Regions from separate parts of the Acetivibrio sp. genome, predicted to be linked through region 1. Evidence: a T-box and tRNA genes for the amino acid it is inferred to sense, from the RefSeq annotation. Region 1 holds a T-box; the other holds one or more tRNA genes.
What was found. The T-box of region 1 lies ahead of ileS (isoleucine--tRNA ligase). A T-box ahead of a tRNA ligase gene usually reads a tRNA of that ligase, here a tRNA-Ile.
Positions count from the first base shown of each region.

Region 2: it encodes a tRNA-Ile, which carries the amino acid that the T-box ahead of ileS (isoleucine--tRNA ligase) is inferred to sense. The anticodon was not compared.

Region 1 covers NZ_DAORXT010000003.1:58,174-69,009, forward strand. Annotated here, with positions in the region: gene PLH43_RS00995 (cell division protein SepF) at 1-414, shown strand, start outside; gene PLH43_RS01000 (YggT family protein) at 434-724, shown strand; gene PLH43_RS01005 (YlmH/Sll1252 family protein) at 751-1,542, shown strand; gene PLH43_RS01010 (DivIVA domain-containing protein) at 1,556-2,017, shown strand; T-box leader at 2,101-2,349, shown strand; gene ileS (isoleucine--tRNA ligase) at 2,434-5,226, shown strand; gene aroB (3-dehydroquinate synthase) at 5,305-6,387, shown strand; gene PLH43_RS01025 (hypothetical protein) at 6,707-7,006, opposite strand; gene PLH43_RS01030 (orotate phosphoribosyltransferase) at 7,455-8,330, shown strand; gene miaB (tRNA (N6-isopentenyl adenosine(37)-C2)-methylthiotransferase MiaB) at 8,428-9,819, shown strand; gene PLH43_RS01040 (ABC transporter substrate binding protein) at 10,213-10,836, shown strand, end outside.
Region 2 covers NZ_DAORXT010000001.1:75,152-85,987, forward strand. Annotated here, with positions in the region: gene gatA (Asp-tRNA(Asn)/Glu-tRNA(Gln) amidotransferase subunit GatA) at 1-899, opposite strand, end outside; gene gatC (Asp-tRNA(Asn)/Glu-tRNA(Gln) amidotransferase subunit GatC) at 942-1,229, opposite strand; gene PLH43_RS00335 (hypothetical protein) at 1,479-2,036, opposite strand; gene ligA (NAD-dependent DNA ligase LigA) at 2,351-4,342, opposite strand; gene PLH43_RS00345 (M50 family metallopeptidase) at 4,455-5,156, opposite strand; gene PLH43_RS00350 (N-acetylmuramoyl-L-alanine amidase) at 5,370-6,221, opposite strand; gene gpr (GPR endopeptidase) at 6,446-7,435, opposite strand; gene rpsT (30S ribosomal protein S20) at 7,667-7,933, shown strand; gene holA (DNA polymerase III subunit delta) at 8,020-9,033, opposite strand; tRNA gene PLH43_RS00370 (tRNA-Ile) at 9,257-9,333, shown strand; tRNA gene PLH43_RS00375 (tRNA-Phe) at 9,348-9,423, shown strand; tRNA gene PLH43_RS00380 (tRNA-Tyr) at 9,452-9,536, shown strand; gene murD (UDP-N-acetylmuramoyl-L-alanine--D-glutamate ligase) at 9,607-10,836, opposite strand, start outside.

The DNA of each region.
Region 1 (10,836 bases):
GATGAAGAAGAGGATGTTGAAACCGTAGATGAGTCCGAAGACCTTGAAGAGGAATTGAAAAAGCCCCAGTTTATTCAGCCGATAAGCAGCAGAAAGACTCAGAACAAGGTTGTTAACATTCATTCTGCTTCGCAATTTAAAGTAATAGTTATGCAGCCTGAAAGCTTTAATGATGCAAAGGATGTTTGCGATCATTTAAAGAGCAAAAAGCCGGTAGTTGTAAATCTCGGAAGTGTGCAAAAGGAAGTCGCCCAGAGAATAGTTGACTTTTTGAGCGGTGCTATATATGCTCTTGACGGAAATATCCAGAAGGTTTCAAGTGACATATTTATTGTAGCTCCGCATAATGTAGACATTATGGGGGACTTTAAAGGCGAAATAACAGGAAAAGCTGTTTTCCCATGGTCAAAATAGTTGGAGGATAGAGATATAAATGGAGGGTGACAATCTGACCATTACGGCACTTAGAGCCTTGGGCCTTTTATTGGAGATTATTCAATGGTCCATCGTTATACGTGCCATATTGTCTTGGTTTTCAATACCAAAAAACAACATATTTGTAAAGTTTATATTACAACTTACAGAGCCTATATTGTCGCCTATTCGTAACCTCCTTGAGAATACCTCTTTTGGAAGGAACTCCATGGTAGATTTTTCTCCAATAATTGCATTTTTGATACTTATGATTATTTCAGGTTTTATAAATAATATGATTATGATATAGAAAGAAGTTAAGGTGTATTGAATTATATGAATAAAGAAGCGGTATTAAAAGGGATTTCAAAGATTGACGACAAGCTTTTGGTAGCCAAAATTTTAGACAAGTATACCTTATCTCAGAAAGTTATGAGCAACATCCATTCGGATTTTTTGGACCCTTATCAGCAAAATATAGTGAGAAAATGCCTTGAAATGAGCGGTATAAGGGACTACATCTTTTTTGGGGGATTTAGTGGGGCAGAGAGAACAGTAGTTTTTTTCTGCCCTTATTATATGCCTGAAAATACGGATAGTGAGCTTTTTGAGCTTTTTGAAATACTAAAAATAAAGCCAAATACAAGGGAAAACTTTTCCCATCGGGATTATTTGGGCTCATTAATGGGATTAGGTATTAAAAGAGAAAAAATTGGAGATATTCTTGTTAGGGAAGATTTTGCTTTTGTGGTTGTATTAAAGGATATTGCAGATTATATTAAAATAAATTTGACGAAAGTCGGAAATGCCCGTGTTGAAATTGACACTGTAAATTACGATGAGCTTGAGACGTTAGAGCCAAAGGTAAAGGAGATAACTTCAACGGTTGCATCCTTGAGACTTGATGCTGTGGCAAGTGCCGGGTTTGGCATATCCAGAAGCAAGATAGCCGATTTGATAAGAGCCGAGAGGGTTTCTGTCAACTGGGAGACAACCAACAGCCTCACAAAGCTCATCAATGAGGGCGATACGATTTCAATTCGGGGAAAAGGAAGGGTAGTTCTTGAGAAAATAGGCAATACAACCAAAAAAGACAGGATTCATGTTTTACTAAAGAAATTTATATGACGAGGTGTTTGCTATGAACTATACGCCGAATGAGTTGGAGAATTTGACCTTTAAGAGAAGTGTTGTTGGCGGTTACAGCGAGGACATGGTAAATGAAGTATTGGATAGAATAATTGAAGATTATACCGCATACATACGCGAGAATATCGAGTTAAAAGACAAAGTGGCCGTGCTAAATGAGGCTATTTTGCACTACAAGAATATAGAAGAATCCTTGCAGAATACTTTGCTGATGGCGCAGCAAACGAGCGAGGAGATAAAGAGAAACAGCTACCAGAAGGCTGAGAATATTATAAAAGAAGCCGAAATTAAGGCTCAAAAGATAATAGACGAGGCAAATCAAGAAGTGCTTAAAATAAAGTTTGAATATGAGGAATTGAAAAGGAAGCTGCATTCCTACAAGAGCAAGGTGGAATCCCTTCTTCTTTCCCAGTTGGAGATATTAAAGCCCATAGTTGAAGAAGAAGCGGAATAAGATTTTGTAATTATAAAATATTGCAATCGATTTCTTGACATTAAAACGTCATATATTGTATAATTCTTTTAATTGAATAGTGAGAAAAAACGATGAGTAGAACGAGTAGAGGGCGAAACTTTTGAAGAGAGCAGGTGGCCGGTGCAAATCCTGTAAAGCCAGCCTTTGAAAATCATCTACGAGTTGCCGGCTGAAAGGTGTGAAAAGTTTTCGAGTAAGCTGGGCCGGCGGTGAGCCGTTATTTAAATTGAGTGATTGGGAATATATATTTTTAATATATATTCTGTAATAAATGTGGGTGGTACCGCGTGAGGAATTCTCTCGTCCCTTTTTGGGGATGAGAGTTTTTTAGTTTTACATACTGTTTATGAAGTTTATATTATTCAAATAAATATTACACTGATGGAGGTTTGAAAATGTCAGAAGATTACGGAAAAACTTTAAATCTACCTAGCACAGAGTTTCCTATGAGGGCCAATCTTCCTCAAAGAGAGCCGGAATTTTTGAAAAAATGGGAAGATATGGATATTTATAACAAGCAACTGAAGAAAAATGCCGGAAAGCCAAAATTTGTACTCCACGACGGTCCTCCTTATGCCAATGGCGGAATTCATCTGGGAACTGCTCTTAATAAAATACTAAAGGACATTATCATAAAGTATTATAGCATGAAGGGCTATGAGACTCCTTATGTTCCCGGATGGGATACCCACGGACTTCCGATTGAGCAGAGAGCCATAAAGGAATTTGGGCTTAAAAGACATGAAGTAAGTCCTGTAGAGTTCAGACAGGCATGCAAGAAATTCGCTTTAAAATACCTCGATGTGCAAAGAGAGGCCTTTAAAAGACTTGGGGTAAGGGCAGACTGGGATAATCCATATATTACATTGAACAAAGAGTTTGAAGCCAAACAGATAGAAGTATTCGGTGAAATGGCTAAAAAAGGTTATATATATAAGGGCTTAAGACCTGTATACTGGTGCCCAGATTGTGAGACCGCCCTTGCAGAAGCGGAAATAGAGTATGCGGAAGACACCACTCTTTCGATATATGTTAAGTTTGAAGTAAAGGATGACAAGGGTAAGTTTACCGGTATTGTGGATAGCCTTGAAAACACATATTTTGTAATATGGACCACTACCACCTGGACACTTCCCGGAAACCTTGCAATCAGCTTGAATCCTGAGTTTGATTACGGATTGGTAAAGGCAGACGGCGAATACTATATTATTGCGATAGAGCTCCTTGACAATGTTATGAAAGTAGCCGGAATAGAAGATTATGAGATAAAGGCGAAGTTTAAAGGAGAAGAATTGGAAGGTATGCTCTGCAAGCATCCGTTCCTTGACAGGGATTCTGTGATTATAACCGGAGACCATGTTACTGCCGAAGCGGGTACAGGTTGTGTTCACACAGCTCCGGGACATGGTGCGGAAGACTTTGAAGTTTGTAAAAAATATGACATACCTGTAATAGTACCGGTGGATGATAAAGGTTATCTCACTTCTGAAGCAGGGCAGTTTGCAGGAATGTATTATGAAAAGTCAAATGCTGCAATTATTGAGCAGCTTAAGTCAACCAATAATCTTTTGGCATCGGAAAAGATTGTTCACCAGTATCCTCACTGCTGGAGGTGCAAAGACCCGATAATTTTCAGGGCTACGGAACAGTGGTTTGCTTCAATTGAGGGCTTTAGAAAAGAAGCAATTGATGCTATTTCAACTGTAAAGTGGATTCCCGAATGGGGTCAGGAAAGAATTACAAACATGGTGAGAGACCGCGGTGACTGGTGTATTTCAAGGCAAAGAATATGGGGAGTGCCCATTCCGATATTCTACTGCAAGGATTGTAAGAAGGAACTTATAAATGACGATACAATTAAAGCTGTTGCAAAGCTCTTTGCCGAAAAGGGTTCCGATGCTTGGTATGAGTATGACGCAAAGGATATTTTGCCCGAAGGCACCAAGTGCGAGTGTGGCTGCTTTGAGTTTACCAAGGAAAAAGACATTATGGACGTATGGTTCGATTCGGGTTCCAGTCACTCTGCTGTTCTTGAGACAACAGAAGGGCTGACATGGCCGGCAGATATGTATCTGGAAGGAAGCGACCAGCATAGAGGATGGTTCCAGTCTTCGCTCCTTACGGCAGTTGCCACAAAAGGCGCAGCTCCCTACAAGACAGTACTGACCCACGGTTATGTGGTTGACGGTGAAGGAAGAAAGATGTCCAAGTCTTTGGGTAACGGAATCGATCCTGAGGATGTAATAAAGGAATACGGAGCGGATATATTAAGACTATGGGTTGCATCTTCGGACTATAAGACGGATATTAGAATATCCAAGGATATATTAAAGCAGCTTTCTGAAGTGTACAGAAAGATTAGAAATACTTGCAGATATATACTGGGCAACATATATGATTTTGACCCGAACAAGGATACGGTAAGCTATGAAGAGCTGAACGAGCTTGATAAATGGGCACTTATGAAACTCAACGGGCTTATAAAGAAAGTTAACGATGCCTATGAAAAATATGAGTTCCACATGATGTTCCATGCAATACACAATTTCTGTGTTGTTGATATGAGTAACTTCTATCTTGATATTATAAAAGACAGGCTCTACACCAGCAGGGCTGACTCAAAAGAAAGAAGAGCGGCTCAAACTGCGATGTATGAAATTTTGGAGGCTCTTGTGAAAATGCTGTCTCCGGTACTGGCATTCACCAGTGAGGAAGTCTGGCAGTTTATGCCTCACAGAAGCACAAATGACCCTGAGAGCGTACAGCTCAACTATTGGCCTGAACTGAATGAAAAGTATGAAAATTCGGAACTTAAGGAAAAGTGGGACAGAATAATTGAACTCCGTGATGTGGTATCTAAGGCCCTTGAGATTGCTAGGACGGAAAAAATCATAGGCCACTCTTTGAATGCAAAGGTTACTATCTTTGCCGATGAGTCAAACTATGACTTTATAGATTCCATAAAGAAGGAGCTTGTTACAGTATTCATAGTTTCAGACTTTGAGTTAAAGAAATTTGATGAGGCTTCTGACAAGTATTATGAAGACCCGGATGTAAAGGGATTGAGAGTTGCTATTTCCACGGCATCGGGAGCTAAGTGCGAAAGATGCTGGATGATTAGTGAGACAGTCGGAAAGAATGAAAAACATGCCACTCTTTGCGACAGATGTGCAGAAGTAGTTGGTTGATTTTACGGTTAATTTTACAGGCTAAAAGGTTTATCCTTTTAGCCTGATATAAATACCGAAGGGTGGGCTGATTGAAAGATGATAAAAATAAGCGTCAATTTACAGGACAGGAGCTATCCGATTTATATAAATACCGACTATGCCCAAATAGGCAGATGTGTTCAAAGTGCAAGACTTACAGGCAGAATAGTTTTGATAACCGATACCAATGTAGACAAATGCCAGTCGGAGGAATGTATAAAGGCCTTTTTAGACGAGGGCTACGAAGTGAGTAAATTTGTTATTCCCGCAGGAGAGGAAAACAAGAACCTTGAAACCACGAGGGATATTTACAAGCACCTTCTTGGTTTGAAACTGGACAGAAATGCCACATTGATAGCGTTGGGCGGTGGAGTTGTCGGAGATATAACCGGTTTTGCCGCTGCCACTTTTCTTCGGGGGATAAATTTTGTCCAGATACCCACAACTCTTCTCGCCCAGTCGGACAGCAGTGTGGGCGGAAAAGTGGGAGTTGACTTTGAGGGAAGTAAAAACATTATCGGTTCTTTTTATCAGCCGAAATTTGTATATATCAATGTTAACACATTAAAAACTCTGCCGGACAGGGAACTTAGAGCCGGGCTTGCAGAAGTAGTAAAGCACGGCATAATTCTGGATGATGAATTTTATGAATATATAGACTATAATGTTCACAAGATATTCAACCGTGATGAAGCAGTGCTCCAATATATTGCCAAAAAGAATTGCTCCATCAAGGCATCTGTAGTTGAAAAAGATGAGAAAGAAGGAGATTTGCGGGCAATTTTAAATTTCGGACACACTATAGGGCATGCAATTGAGACGGTAATGGATTTTGCGCTTTTGCACGGTGAATGTGTTTCATTGGGAATGGTGGGTGCCATGAGGATGGCTCAGTATCTTGAGATGATTGATGAATCTCTTGTAAACCGTGTAAAGGGAACTTTGGATAAAATAGGTCTTCCTACAAAGCTTGAAGGCATTGATGTTGACAAGGTGTACAATCAGATGTTTTATGATAAGAAAATTAAAGGAAGAAAGCTTATCTTTATACTTCCGCGGAAAAAAATCGGTGAAGTAATTCAGTGTACTATCGATGATGAGGATTTAATAAAAAGGGTGATTGCCAGCCTTGGTGAATGACAGCAAAGGCTGGCTTTCTTTGTGGGAGTAAAAATTAAATTCGAAATATTAAAAATTAAAATAACAAGAAGCGATGGCAGGAGCTTTCACCATCGCAAGCCAAATAATAAAAAGATTTAAGTTACTTTATCTCCACAGTATTTTGTACTTTTAAGATAAAGTTTGTCGGAATGGGAAAATCAATAATTTAATTTAAGTGTACGCACAATATATATGCGTACACCATACACAATTTTGGAAGGGTACAAGCCAATAAAAATTGAAAATAATTATAAAGTAAAAACTCCAGTGCACAAAGCCCCGGAGCGTTAATGTAAAGTTATTCGAATTCTACCAACCTTATTTTATTATCCTTTGCAAACTTGGTTATTTCCTGTTTGTATTGTTCGAAGTGATCCCAGTCCATAGGCTTTAGAACCAGAATAGGTTTGCTTGAGCCTTTTACGTGTATTTCGATCTTTTCGCTGGTTTTTTTTGAAAAAAGCCTTGTTACAGTGTAATAACCGAATCTGATTTCACTTATCTGGTGATAGTCAAGAAAAACGGGTTTGCCTTTTCTGTCAATTACCGTAATACCAGTCCAGTCCCTGTTACATGCGATTAGTCTGTTGCCATTCATAAAACACTCCTCCCAAATTACCCAAAAAAGCAAGTGAAAATAGTACACATACATTAATAAGAGTTGGTAGCTTTCTATATATAAAAATTATCTGTAATAATTATTTCCCTAAATATAATGCGTATGATGTCATTTCATAAGGGGGATTTATTTTAAATTTTATTCTTCCAATTGTACTCTCAGTAATATATTATATAAGTATATATCATGACGACTCATAAATATTGACAATGCGATTGATTGCGCCCCAAAAAAAATAGAATTGAAATTTTAAATATGAATCGCTACTTGTCAATATTTCAAATTTAAAATATTATTTTTATATTTTGAGTAGCATAATTTATAGTATAATTATATAGCTTAGTACAATTACATTATACCATATTAATGCAACGTTTTATAGTATATTATTAAAATATTTTCAACTTTACAGAGGAGGAGTATAAAATTGGATAAGAATAATGAGAAACTGGTAAAGTGGCTTTTTGAAACAAATGCTGTAAGGGTATGTCCCCAGGACAAGCCTTTCTGGTATACATCGGGAACTATAGGTCCATATTATATAAATACTCATTTTCTTTACGGAAGCGAGGAAAAAGCCAATAAGCTTTTGAAGTTTATAGATGAGGAAAAGGAAAATATTTTAAAGTGTCCGGAGAGAGTTTTAGACCAGACCCTTAAAAATTATGAATCCGACGCCATATATAGGGGACTGATTGATGAAATGTGCGAGTTTATAAAAAGCAATATAGATGTTAACGAAATCGATTATATTTCCGGGGGCGAAAGAAGGGATTGGTTTTTCTCACTGATTATTGCAAAGTTTCTTCAAAAGCCTCATATAACCATATATAAAGATTTGACCACGGTGGTTACAACCGACGGAAAGACTGAGGAACTAAAAAAGTTGGAGGGCGAAAGCGTTCTTCATATTGCAGATTTGATTACTGAAGCTTCAAGCTATGAGAGGGCATGGATTCCTGCAATAAAGAACAATGGCGGCAGAATAAAATGGAGTGTTGTCGTTGTAGACAGAAAGCAGGGCGGCGGTGAGCTGTTAAAATCCTATGATGTAAAGTCATATTCAATGGTTGACATAGATATTAATCTATTTAAAAGAGTTTTGGATATGGGACTTATAAACAGGGAACAGTTTGAAATGATTGAACGATATATTCTTGATCCTAAAGAAGCGATGGCACAGTTTTTAAGGGAGAATCCGCAGTTTATAAAAGAAGCGCTTTCGGCAGATGATAAAACCAGAGAAAGGGCAAAACTTTGCATTGAGAAGGATTTTTACGGCTTGAATATCAAGTTGGATTGAAAAGTATGATTTACTACTTGTTAGAAGGTTTATTTTATGGAGGTTAGTTAAGTTGAGTGCAAACAATAGAAAAAATGTCTGTGTTTCCCCGGAGGAGATGGCAAGACAGCAGCAGTTTATTGACGAAGTTAAGGAATTAAATTATCAAAGAGAAATGCAGACAGGGAAGAAGAAGCTTTATTATATTGCTACTTTCGGCTGCCAGATGAATGAGCATGATTCGGAAAAGCTTGCGGGAATGTTGGCGGAAATGGGCTATGCCGAAACGGACATCATGGAAAACGGTGATTTGATTATTTACAATACATGCTGCGTCAGGGAAAATGCAGAACTTAAGGTTTACGGGCATTTAGGGCCGTTAAAGCATCTTAAAAAAGAAAATCCGGAGCTTTTGATTGCTGTATGCGGTTGTATGATGCAGCAGCCGGAAGTTGTGGAGCATATAAAGAAAACATACAGGCATGTTGACCTGATATTTGGAACGCACAACCTGTACAAGTTTCCCGAGCTTTTGTACAGGGCAATGGATTCTGTGTCCACTGTTATTGATGTCTGGGATTGTGAAGGGCAGATAGCCGAGAATGTGGCAATTGAGAGGAAGGATGGAGTAAAGGCCTGGGTTACGGTCATGTATGGCTGCAACAATTTCTGCTCTTACTGTATTGTGCCTTATGTACGAGGCAGGGAAAGAAGCAGGACGATGAATAACATCTTAGAAGAAGTAAAGACGTTAGGATGTCAAGGGTTTAAGGAGATAACACTTTTAGGGCAAAACGTAAACTCTTATGGAAAAGATATTGGCGATGGTACAAGCTTTGCGCAATTGATACGTGAAGTGAACAAGATTTCGGGAATTGAAAGAATCAGGTTTATGACATCCCATCCGAAGGATTTGTCCGATGATTTGATTTATGCCATGAGGGACTGCGAAAAGGTGTGCGAGCATTTGCATCTTCCGTTTCAGGCAGGAAGCACCAGGGTACTTAAGATGATGAACAGAAAATACACCAAGGAGGACTACATTAATCTTGTGTCAAAGGTCAAGGAAAATATACCGGATATAACCTTGACCACCGATATTATTGTAGGATTTCCCGGCGAGACGGAAGAAGATTTCAAAGACACTTTGGATATTCTTGAAAAGGTCAGGTTTGACAATGCTTATACCTTCCTGTACTCCAAAAGGACCGGTACACCCGCGGCAAAAATGGAGGATCAGGTTCCTGAAGAAGTAAAAAAAGATAGGTTTCAGAGGCTTCTTGCAACTCAAAACAGGATAAGCAAGGAATTAAATGACATATTTTTGGGAAAAACGGTTGAAGTTTTGGTTGAGGGAGTCAGTAAAACAAATGATGAAATTTTCACAGGAAGGACAAGAGGAAACAAAGTTGTTAATTTTCAAGGAGATGCAAGCCTAATTGGGCAGTTGGTGAATGTAAGGATAGATACTGTAAAGACTTGGTCTTTAGAAGGTAGCATAATAAGGTAAAAATAGGATGTTTAGCAATTAAAAAGGGGCAAGAGAATAACGGTACTTTCATTGTGCTTCTCTTGCTTCTTAATTTTTAAAATAAAAAGATAATCTTGCAGGAATTTTTTTAAAGGCCTATACGGCTTTTTTTATTGAGATTGCGTTACAAACAGGAAAATTCCATGGGTATGGCTATTAATTTTGTCAATATTTTATCAAAGTCTATTATCAAAAGAATTATTTAGAAAAATTATATCCCTTCCGATAAAATTCATAGAATCTAGAGTTTACATAAAATCAAAAAAGTGTCAATCAAACAAAAGGTTTATAGAACTTTTTGGCGCTTGGCATTATATGCAGTAATTCATATAATCAAAAAAATTTTTAATTTGTGAAGGGAATGATCAAAAAATGAAAAGGGTATTTAGCTACAAATGGAAGTGTGTGCTTTTATTTGCGGTCACACTTTCATTAATTTTTACTGCTGCATGCGCTAGCAAACCCAAAGCGGAAACAATTACTCCAAATCAGGAAAGTCAGAAGGATACATCAAATCTAGATTCTCAAAAGCAAGCTATCCAAACAGAACAAGGGCAAGAGAAAGAGAAGAGTGAGCAAGCAAACAGGCTTGATAATACAGGCAAGAAAATTGCTTTTGTTACTTTTGCCAATCCAGATTCTCAACAATGGCAAAAGCTTTCCGAGGATGCAGCATTCAGAGTATTGAAAGAAGCGGGTTATGATACTGAGAATACGGAATTTAAGATAATTAAAGAAGACGACACCACGAAAGTTGGAGAAGTAACTAAAGAAATTATGCAATTCAGTCCCGATTTAACATTAGTTATAAATTCTTCTATGGCTATTCCCCTTGCAAAGTCTTTGGAGGGTGCACCATTCCCGGTAGTTGTGCCAACATGCAGAGAAGCGGGAGTAATTGATTCTTCAGGGGTGGCCGCAAAAAATGTTACGGGAGTCAGTTTTACACCGGTTGATATTATGGCTAAAGCTGCCAATCTTGTATCTATTGTGGAT
Region 2 (10,836 bases), on a different contig from region 1:
GGAAGAGAAAACTCTTCCACCAGGGCACCAAGGTTTTTTAAAGTCTCTGCCACATCCAAAACTGCTTTTTTAACCTCCGGATTTGCTTCGTTATCGATATATTCTTTTGGTATACCGATTTTAAATCCCTTTACGTCATTAATCAAAGCCTTTGAATAATCGGGATACTTTACATCGGCAGAAGTGGAATCCATCGGGTCATAACCGGTTATGGCATTGAGTACTATGGCACAATCCGTCACATCTTTCGTCAAGGGACCAATCTGATCCATGGAGGATGCAAAAGCAATTAACCCGAAACGCGAAACCACACCGTAAGTGGGCTTCATCCCTACAACACCGCAAAAGGAAGCAGGCTGCCTTATTGAGCCTCCCGTATCCGAGCCTAATGCAAATCCTGCCATACCTGCGGCAACAGCCGCAGCCGAACCGCCGCTTGAACCTCCCGGAACCCTGTCTAAATCCCACGGATTTCGTGTAACTTTATAGTAGGAGTTTTCAGTGGATGCTCCCATGGCAAACTCATCCATATTGAGTTTGCCCAAGAGCACAGTATCCTCATTATAAAGCTTTTTGGATACCGTTGCATCATAGGGCGGTATAAAATTATCCAGCATTTTTGAAGCGCAGGTTGTTTTAACATTCTCAGTACAAATATTGTCCTTTAATGCCATGGGAATACCTGCAAGAGGTGATTTCACCTCTCCTTTATCAATCCTCTCTTGCACTTTTTTAGCCCTCTTTAACGCCTCATCCCCAAGGACTGTTATATAGCTTCCTATCTTTTCGTCAACAGCATTTATCCTGTCAAGCACCGACTGTGCAAGCTCTACAGCACTAATCTTTTTTCTTTTTATGAGGTCGCTCATTTCGTGAACCGTAAGCTGGTAAAGTTCCACTTATCTGTCCTCCTCATCTTTTGCCCTTTTTCAAAAATACATCTATTCAACCACCTTGGGCACTTTAAAACATCCGTCCTCTTTTTCCGGAGCATTCATAAGCATTTTGCTTTTTGGATATGAATCTAAGACCTCATCGTCTCTGAAAACATTCTTTATCGGTATGACATGATCTGTTGGGATAATTTCTGACGTATCAAGTTCATTTAATTTATCCATATAGGATATAATATTTTCCATGTCATGAATAAGCTTTTCCTTTTCTTCTTCGGAAAGGTTAAGCCTTGCAAGGTTTGCAACATGCTCTATCGTTTCCTTGGTAACCTTCATTTAAAATTCCCTTCCTAGATACTGAGCAATAATATAAATTTTCTGTCTTGCGGCACAAATTTCTCTTGAATATGTTATTGTGCAGCTTAAGAATAAACAACAATACCATTGACTATTATATAAAATGGTCAATAATGCGTCAATTATCAATATTCTAAAGCTTCAAACAACATTTTTATTATTCCCGGCAACGCAGAGTTCTAAATCATAAAAACAACAAAAAAGCGGCCAAAAAAGACCGCCGTTTTCTCATCTGCATCTTTCAAGTAAATTCATTATCACAATTCCTAATTCCTCATCACTGACATCATTCTTAAGAACCTTTTCATAGCCTCTGAAATTAAAACTGTATGAGCCATCCGGTTTTCGCCTTGTCGTATTAAGCACGAGGCCAAGCTGTTCTTTGTAGTAAATTGAGATGTTTCTTTTCCCTTTTGCAAATTCATCCCATGACTTGCATTTAAGCTTGTTCATAAGCTGAGAATCGGAATGAATTATCTTGCCGTTGCACTTTGCCATAGAAGACCTTACCAGCTCTCCCAGTTCCAAAGGCTTGTATGGAGCCTCTAGGAACACAGGACCTTCCACAGCTTTTCCGTTACCCTGTTTGTCTCTTGCGTAAGGAATTACAGTCACATTGTTGTTCTCATCGAAAAACACACAAACATTACCATAACTAATGCACGACCTATTAGCTGCTTTTTTGAGTTTACTTTTTCTTTTAATGGCCAGCAAGGCGAACACAAGTATTAGTACAAGTACTGCAGCCAAGCAGCAAAACAGATACACCAAAAACCTGTTTTCCATAACCAACACCCTGTTTCATGGCCCTTAAAAGTCCGGTGAGACTCCAATAAAGCATATGCATCGCGCTTTACCGCAATAGCCACTAAAAGATTTCCCATCACCTCGGTTAATGTGTTTTTCGATTCTTTTTCCCTCTGAGTTGCACCTAATACCAGTTCTTAACATATGTACCCCCCTAAATAATAATTAATTAATTATAAAAAAATTTATATTTCTACTTATATTATATAATAATGTATATATTTTTAACATAATAATATATTAATATAGATATTAATGTAGATTAATGATATTAGTGCAAACAAAATATTATACTACTCTATCATTTGTCTGAATCTTTCCTCATCAATTATTTCAACGCCCAGCTCTTTTGCCTTTTCAAGCTTGCTTCCCGCCTCCTCGCCGGCCAACACATAATCGGTCTTTTTAGATACGCTTCCCGAAGTTTTTCCTCCAAAACTCTTTATAATCTCTTCAGCTTCCTTTCGAGTAAAACTTGGAAGGGTGCCGGTAAGCACAAAGGTCTTTCCCTCAAACCTGTTATCCTTTATTTTCTTTTTACCGAAACTGATTGTATTTACTCCTGCGTCTTTGAGCTTTTCTATGATATCCCTGTTTTGCTTCTGTCCGAAGAACTGTACGACACTTTCCGCCATCTTGTCGCCGAATTCGGGTATTGCCACAATGTCTTCCAAAGATGCACTCATAAGGGCATCAACAGATTCAAAATTTTCACTTAACAGCTGTGCCGCCCTAAGTCCTATGTGTCTGATTCCAAAACCGAATATCAGCCTGTCAATATTATTTTGCTTTGATTTTTCTATCGAAGCAAGGAGGTTTTCCACAGACTTTTTACCCATTCTCTCCATTTTAACAAGGGTATCCTTTTCTTTATGCAAATAGTACAAATCTGCAATTCCTTTTATGAGCCCTTTTTCAAGAAGCACCTCAATAATCGCAGGCCCAAGGCCTTCTATGTTCATTGCATCCCTTGAAGCAAAATGAACTATCTTCCTGTAAAGCTGGGCGGAACATTCCATCCCGGTACATCTATATGCCGCCTCTCCCTCTTCTCTCATTACATCCGCACCGCATACGGGGCATTGCAAAGGCATGTTAAACTCATCTTCATTTCCGCTGCGCTTTTCAAAAACCACATCCACAACTTCGGGAATTATGTCCCCTGCTTTTCTTATGCGTACCGTATCACCTATTCTTATATCCTTTTCTTTTATGTAATCCATGTTGTGAAGCGTTGCTCTGCTCACGGTTGAGCCTGCAATTCTAACCGGGTCAAAAACGGCAATCGGCGTCAACACTCCCGTCCTTCCCACGTTTACTGATATTTCTTTTACAACAGTCTCTTTGACTTCCGCAGGATATTTATAGGCCGCCGCCCATCTTGGAGCCTTGATTGTTGAGCCTAAAAGCTCCCTATGTCTCAAGGAGTTTACCTTGACCACTGCACCGTCAATTTCAAAATCTATGTCTCCCCTCTCATCACCAATGCGGCTTATTTCCTCCCAAACGGCATTTATATCCCGGCATACCTTGTATCCCGGGCTTACTTTAAACCCTAGCTCTTTTAGATACTCAAGGGTCTCGGAATGAGTCTCAAAACTTTGACCCTCAATTCTTTGTATATTAAAAACAAATATATCAAGCTTTCTTTGACTGGTCACCTTTGGGTCCAACTGCCTTAATGAGCCGGCAGCAGCATTTCTGGGGTTTGCAAAGAGCTGCTGGCCTGCGAGCTCCTGCTCTTCATTTATTTTGATAAAATCTTTTTTAGAAATAAACACCTCTCCCCTTACTTCAAGTAAAGGCAAATCCTTTTTGAGCCTTAGAGGTATTGATTTTATGGTTTTGAGGTTCTGAGTCACATCTTCTCCCACCGAGCCATCACCCCGGGTTGCCCCCCTTGTAAACACACCGTTTTCATAAACCAGAGAAACGGACAATCCGTCAATTTTCTTCTCGACAACATACTCAACATTATCCCCTATAACTTCTCTCACCCTTCGGTCAAATGCCAAAAGCTCTTCCTTGCTGAAAACATCGGAAAGACTTTGCATCTGCACAGCATGTACCACCTTTTTAAAGCCTTCCAATGGCTTGTCTCCCACCCTCTGAGTGGGAGAATCCGGTGTAACAAGGTCAGGCCTTTCCTGTTCGAGCTTTTCTAACTCCCTGTAAAGAGCATCATATTCGGAATCGCTTATTTCCGGTGCATCCTCCACATAGTACTTATGGCTGTGGTAGTTTAAAATCTCTCTAAGCTCAAGTATTCTCTTCTCTATGTCCACTTGTTTTTTCCCTCCGTAAAGCAGTCATAATTTGTCAATTTTATCCATGTTTATTAATAAAAACTATATAATTACTACCTTCCGATTAAATGAAATTTCTCTTTGTCCCAAATCAATTTCGTCTTTTTCCGGTTCTAGTCATTTTTAAAACCACCGCATTTAGCACCAATACCGAAATTGCAATCCAGACTATTGCCCATAACAATTCGGGCAATCCCGTAATATTTCTTAATCTTGCTATATCCAAAGCTATACTTACGTTCCACCCCTTTATAATCGAAAAACGCTGATTAATCTTAAACAGCAAAGTCTCAACCAACGTCTCATAAATAATATATGCAATGGATGACATGGCCACGACATCAATTACAATTTCCTCAATGGCATCCCTTTGAATCATATAAAGAAGAATCGCAATTGCCGTAAATACAGCAGCATATAAAACAGTTCCCCTTAAGGCAGGAACGCTTATTGAAACAAAAAGATATATAATTGCAAGACTCCCCGGAAGATATTTTTTTGCATTGGTTCTTTTAAAAAACATTATCAATACAAAAAACAGTATACTTCCAAAATAACCTCCGTTGGATATCATAAAAGATGGAAACCATCCTTCTGCACTAACCATTGAGTCCCCCATAGACCCAAATGCGGCTCCAAAAGCGTTCGAACCGTAGCCGAAAAGAAACGCCATGAAAGCATGCCCCATCTTGTGAAAAAATACGGATAAAATCCTAAAGGGCTTTAGCATAATCTGGTTCCATAGCAAAACAACAGCAATTAAAATCGCAAGGTATTTCCCTATAGTTTTCATATTCACCCCATGTAATTTTACTCAAGTTTTAACATGCCAACGCCAAATAAATCCTATTAACGATGCTAAAATTTAATTGCCAAGCTTATACATAAAATTATACCTATAGACAATAAAAAAAGAAAGAGATTTCCCTTTCTTTTTTGAGTAATAAAATTCATCTATAAAATTCTGTTAAGGGCTCTCTAAAAAAGCTTAATCCCGGTTTAATCATTAATCTTCGATTATTGTATAGCCTCCGTTTTCATCTTTAACAGCACCCATCTCATCAAGTGCCTTCATCACTGCATCTGCCAGAGCCTGGGCTGCTTTCTGCCTGAACGCAGTATCTTTAAGTTTTGCTCTGTCCGACGGACTTGAAATGTAGGCAATTTCGGCTATTACCGCCGGCATCACAGTTTTTCGCAATACTGCCAGATTGGGTCTTTCTATTATACCGTTGTCTACAGTACCGAGCGCACTTATCAATTCTTTTTGAACAATTGTTGCAAGTTTTTTGCCATCCATCTTACTGTATTTGGGATTTACCGGAGGACAGTAAAGAGTCTCCGTACCCCGGTAGTCGGAATTATCGGGCATGGAATTGCTGTGTACACTGATAAAAAGCGTGGCATCAAGCCTGTTCGCAAGGTCAACTCTCGGATCAAGGTCAATAAAAACATCGGTTTTCCTGGTATATACTACCTTGACCCCCAGCTCCTCAAGAAGCTCCCCAAGCTTTAATGATATATCCAGATTTATATCCTTTTCATAAAAAGTTCCATTATAAGCTCCCAAGTCCTCTCCACCATGTCCCGGGTCTATCACCACAATTACCTCTTTGGGCCTGGATTTATCAATATTGCTAGGTTCGTCTAAATTTTCGCGGCCGCCAACTGAATTGTTGTTATTGTTATTTAAATAATCATTTCCGCTTTCAGCCCTCTTTGACATCATTTGGCTTCCAATGCCAATTCCGACTGCCGCCAAAATTACAATCCCCATTGTAAAAACCAATGCCCTTTTTCTTGGTGAAGCGTGCAAAAAAAGCTTTCGCAATTTTATAAAAAAACTCATTCTGTTCATAATCTTCCCCATTTACAACCTTTTATATTGAAAATCATACTATCAAAAAACTTTCAAGTCAAATGAAAAAGTTCCATTTTTAGCTTCTAAACGCAAAACAAAAAACTGTTTTTATACTTAAGACAACATAAATTGAATATGCAATGCACAGATTATGTCGTCTATATTATCGTATAAAAACAGTTTTATTACAATGTGAATTTTATTGGAAAGCTGTATAATTTTTACTGAACATACCGGTTTACATCGTTTAATGTAATACCCTGATGAAGCGCAATATTAAGGCCGTTTGCAATTACCTTTGCAATTCTGTCAACAACATCGTCAATCTCTTTTGGAGTTACTACGAGATTGCCGACATAGGGCTGCAGCACCTCTTGTATCAACTGGTATTTCTCATTTCTGTCAATATTTTTGAGCAAATTGTAAAAATGGGCATCCTCTTTTGCTTCTTTTATGAGGTTGTCTATAACCAGGTCTATGGTGTCATTTGCCATGGTTGCGGCATCCACCACTGTCGGAACTCCGATTGCGATAACAGGCACGCCCAGAGTTTCTCTGGAAAGCTCCATTCTTTTATTTCCCACACCGGAGCCCGGAGCAATTCCTGTATCTGCAATCTGAATAGTGGTATTCACTCTTTCCATCTTTCTGGAAGCCAGAGCATCTATCGCAATCACAATATCTGGTCTAACCCTGTCCACAATACCCCTTACAATCTCACCCGTCTCTATACCGGTAATACCCAGTACCCCGGGTGATACCGCACAAACTGGTCTTACCCCTTTATCAACCTGTTCGGGAACATATTCAAGCAAATGCCTTGTGACCATAAGCCCCGACACAGCTTTCGGTCCTAATGCATCCGGTGTGACATTCCAGTTGCCCAGTCCGATGACCAGAATCGTTGAATCGTCCCTAAGTCTCAATATGCGTGTCAATTCCTTGGCAAGGGCTTTGCAGGTCTCTTCGTACAGTTCCTGGTCATTTTCTTTCAGCCTTGGCACCTCAAGGGTGATATAATTACCCATCGGCTTTCCGATGGCCGCCTCACCAGTAGGAGATGTTACTCTCACCCGGGTTATCTTTATATCCTCCGTACCGTCATTTTCGATGTCAACCCCCGGCGGATCCCTTCTTTGATTTTCAAACTCGTTTTCTTTCAGCAGTTCGTGAGCTTCCAACACAAGGTCTGTTCTTATACTCTTTTTCACTCCATAATCCTCCCTTACCTGTTTTTCCAAATGAAATAATTTCGATTATCTCAGATAAGCTTTATTTTTCCTCAACAGCTAATAATAAATACCTGTATTTTGACCTTAGGCACAACAAAACTTTTTGTCTCCATGTCAATATTTATGCAAAAAATGCGAATTTGCCCTTGCATTTTGATTTATATCGTGTTAAAATACTCTCTGTTGAATAACTCGCAGGAGGTGAAGAGGTTGCCAAATATTAAGTCTGCTATCAAAAGAGTACGTGTTTCAAAGAGAAAGACTCTTACAAACAGTATTAGAAAATCAGTACTTAAAACTAATATAAAGAAATGCAAACAAGCTATTGCAAGCAATGATTCAAACGCTGCAGAAGCTCTTAAAATTGCAATAAAGACCATAGATAAAGCAGCAGCAAAGAACGTTATTCATAAAAACACCGCTGCGAGAAGAAAATCAAAGCTTGCCAAGGCATTAAACGCTGCCGCTAAACAATAAAAACGTACTGGATAGTACGTTTTTTGCTTAAATCCTGATTTCAAAAGCTCACGGGTTCTTTTCCCGGAGCTTTTTTATGTGTCTTTTTATTCAGCCGCCAAATTGCAAATTAGTATTTCAACAGCTGTTCTGTCGTTTATCTTACCCGTCTTTATTGAAAGATCCAGCTCAAGGGCTTCCTGTACTGCCTTTTTAAGTTTATCCAAGGAAAAACAGTCGGACTGGCGAATCATTTTATTGACGGCATAGGGATTTACGCCCATTTTTGAACACGCCTCTTTCCCATCCATACCTTTGCTGCGCAAAAGTTTCAATTCCAATAACTGTTTTAGTTGCTTTGCTATCATAAATAAAACCTTGGGCATGGGTTCTTTTAAAATAATCATGTCATTAAGGAGCTTCAAAGCCAAATCAAGCTTTCTTTCCGCTATAGCATCAATCAAATCGAATATTCTGCTTTTTATAGATTTCGTGCAAACCTTTTTTATATCATCAACATTAACTTTAGGCCTTTCACCCAAATAAAGAACAACCTTGTTTATTTCGTTCAGTATTTCAGTCATACCTTCCTCACATATATCTATAAAGTATGACGCCGTACTCGCATCAATCTCCTTGTCGTAGGACTTAAAAACCCTAACAGCCCACTTTACAAGTTCGGGCGGCTTTTGAAAAGGAAATTCCACCATCATTCCATGTTTCTTTATAGCACCTGTAATTTTAAGTCTTTTATCTATATCCTCCTCATAAAAAACAAGGCAGGTATAATTGGGCATACTCTGCAAGTATTCAATCAATTCATCCTTTTTGCTATCCTTTGAGGTTTTTGACTTTTTTGAGCTAAATAATTCCGACTTTTTAACAACAACCAGTTTCTTTTCGGCAAAAAACGGCATCGTCTCACAGGCTTCAATAATCTTTGAAGCCTCAGTTCTTCCCTCTATTACTACTTTATTTAGGCCTGTTGTGTCATCTCTTAGAATAATCTCTTCTATTTTGCCCAGGTAGAATTTCTTCAGGTATTCTTCCTCACCGTAGAAAAGATATAGCTTGTTTAAGCTTTCGTTTTTTATTTCCAGCTTTAATTTGTCTATACTCATTTTACTCTCCCAAAGTCTTTGAATTTCACCAACAACATAGATTATATATTTTCCGAAGTATTTGTTCAAGCCCGGCTCAAATTTGAAAAATTATTATTTTCGCAATATTTTCGCAAAAATTCTCTTGACTTATATCCGAATTTCAATTATACTATTCATTGCCGTCACAAAAGGCTGTGAAAAATGTGAAATTCATTGCATTTTGTGGAATATAGTTTTACACGGGCCTTTAGCTCAGTTGGTTAGAGCAACCGGCTCATAACCGGTTGGTCCGGGGTTCGAGTCCCTGAAGGCCCACCAACAATAAGTGTTTTGCCCAGATAGCTCAGTTGGTAGAGCAGAGGACTGAAAATCCTCGTGTCGCTGGTTCGATTCCGGCTCTGGGCACCACAATATTCATTAACTTAATATTATACATGGAGGGATTCCCGAGAGGCCAAAGGGGGCAGACTGTAAATCTGTTGTCACTGACTTCGATGGTTCGAATCCATCTCCCTCCACCAAAAACGGTTAGAGTTTAAACTCTAACCGTTTCTTATATTTATCCACGTTTTTGCCACTAATTCATTCTCGTCAGGCCTTGATGGAATTAACAATCTCTTTAAACTTCCTGCCTCTCTCCTCAAAGCTTTTAAACATATCAAAGCTGGCACTTGCCGGGGACAAAATTATTGTATCCTCAGAGGAGGCAAAACTATAAGCAGCTTGAACTGCATCTTCAAGCGAACTGCACTTTAAAACCGGAATATCGGCGCCTTTTCCCGACCTTTCCGTCTCATCCTTCAATGCCTTTTCTATTTTAGGAGCTGTCTGCCCAATCAAGACAAGGCACTTTACCTTTTCTGCAATTACCGGTCCTAAGGCGTCATAAGGTATTTTTTTGTCATAGCCGCCGGATATTAAAATTACTTTGTCCTTAAAGGAGTTCAACCCAGCAATCGTTCTCGTGGGACTGCTTGCTATGGAGTCATTGTAGAATTTTACACCGCCAATATCCCTTACAAGCTCAATCCTGTGCTCAACCCCGGTAAAGGTCGTTGCAACCTTTTTTATAACGTCTTTGTCGACATAATCTATTACAGCAGCAGTTGCCGCAAGGAAATTCTCTATGTTATGCACTCCCGGAATAATAATCTCATTAGTCCTAACAATCTCAGTTACCGATTCGCCGTCTTTAAAAACAAGCATATCGTCCTTTAATATTGCGCCCTTTTCAAGATTGCTTTTTCTGCTGAAATAAACCACATTTCCTTTTGCCTCATCTGCAAATTCGCGGGTAATGTCATTGTCAAAATTAAGTACCAGCTTATCTTTTGGCGACTGGTGTATAAAAACATTCTTTTTGGCAAATACGTATTCATCCATGGATTTATGTACATCCAAGTGGTTGGGTGAAACATTTGTAACAACCGCCACATGGGGACTTTTAGTCATGGTATGCAGCTGAAAACTGCTAAGCTCCAGTACAACTTTGTCCGTATCCTTTATTTCATCAATCTTACTTAATAAAGGTATTCCTATATTTCCCCCCAGCCAGCAATTATAGCCCTGCTCCTTTAGCATATTGTAGATAAGCGTGGTGGTTGTGGTCTTTCCGTCGCTGCCCGTTACGGCAAAAATCTGCGCTGGACAAAGCTCAAAAAAGACTTCCATCTCGGAGGTCACCACAGTCCCCTCCTCCTTTGCAGCCAGAATCTGGGGAATATCATACCTCATTCCCGGAGTTCTGAACAGTATGTCAAAACCTTTTAAATTGTCAAGATATCCTTCACCCAAACTATATTTAATATCCATGCCCTTAAA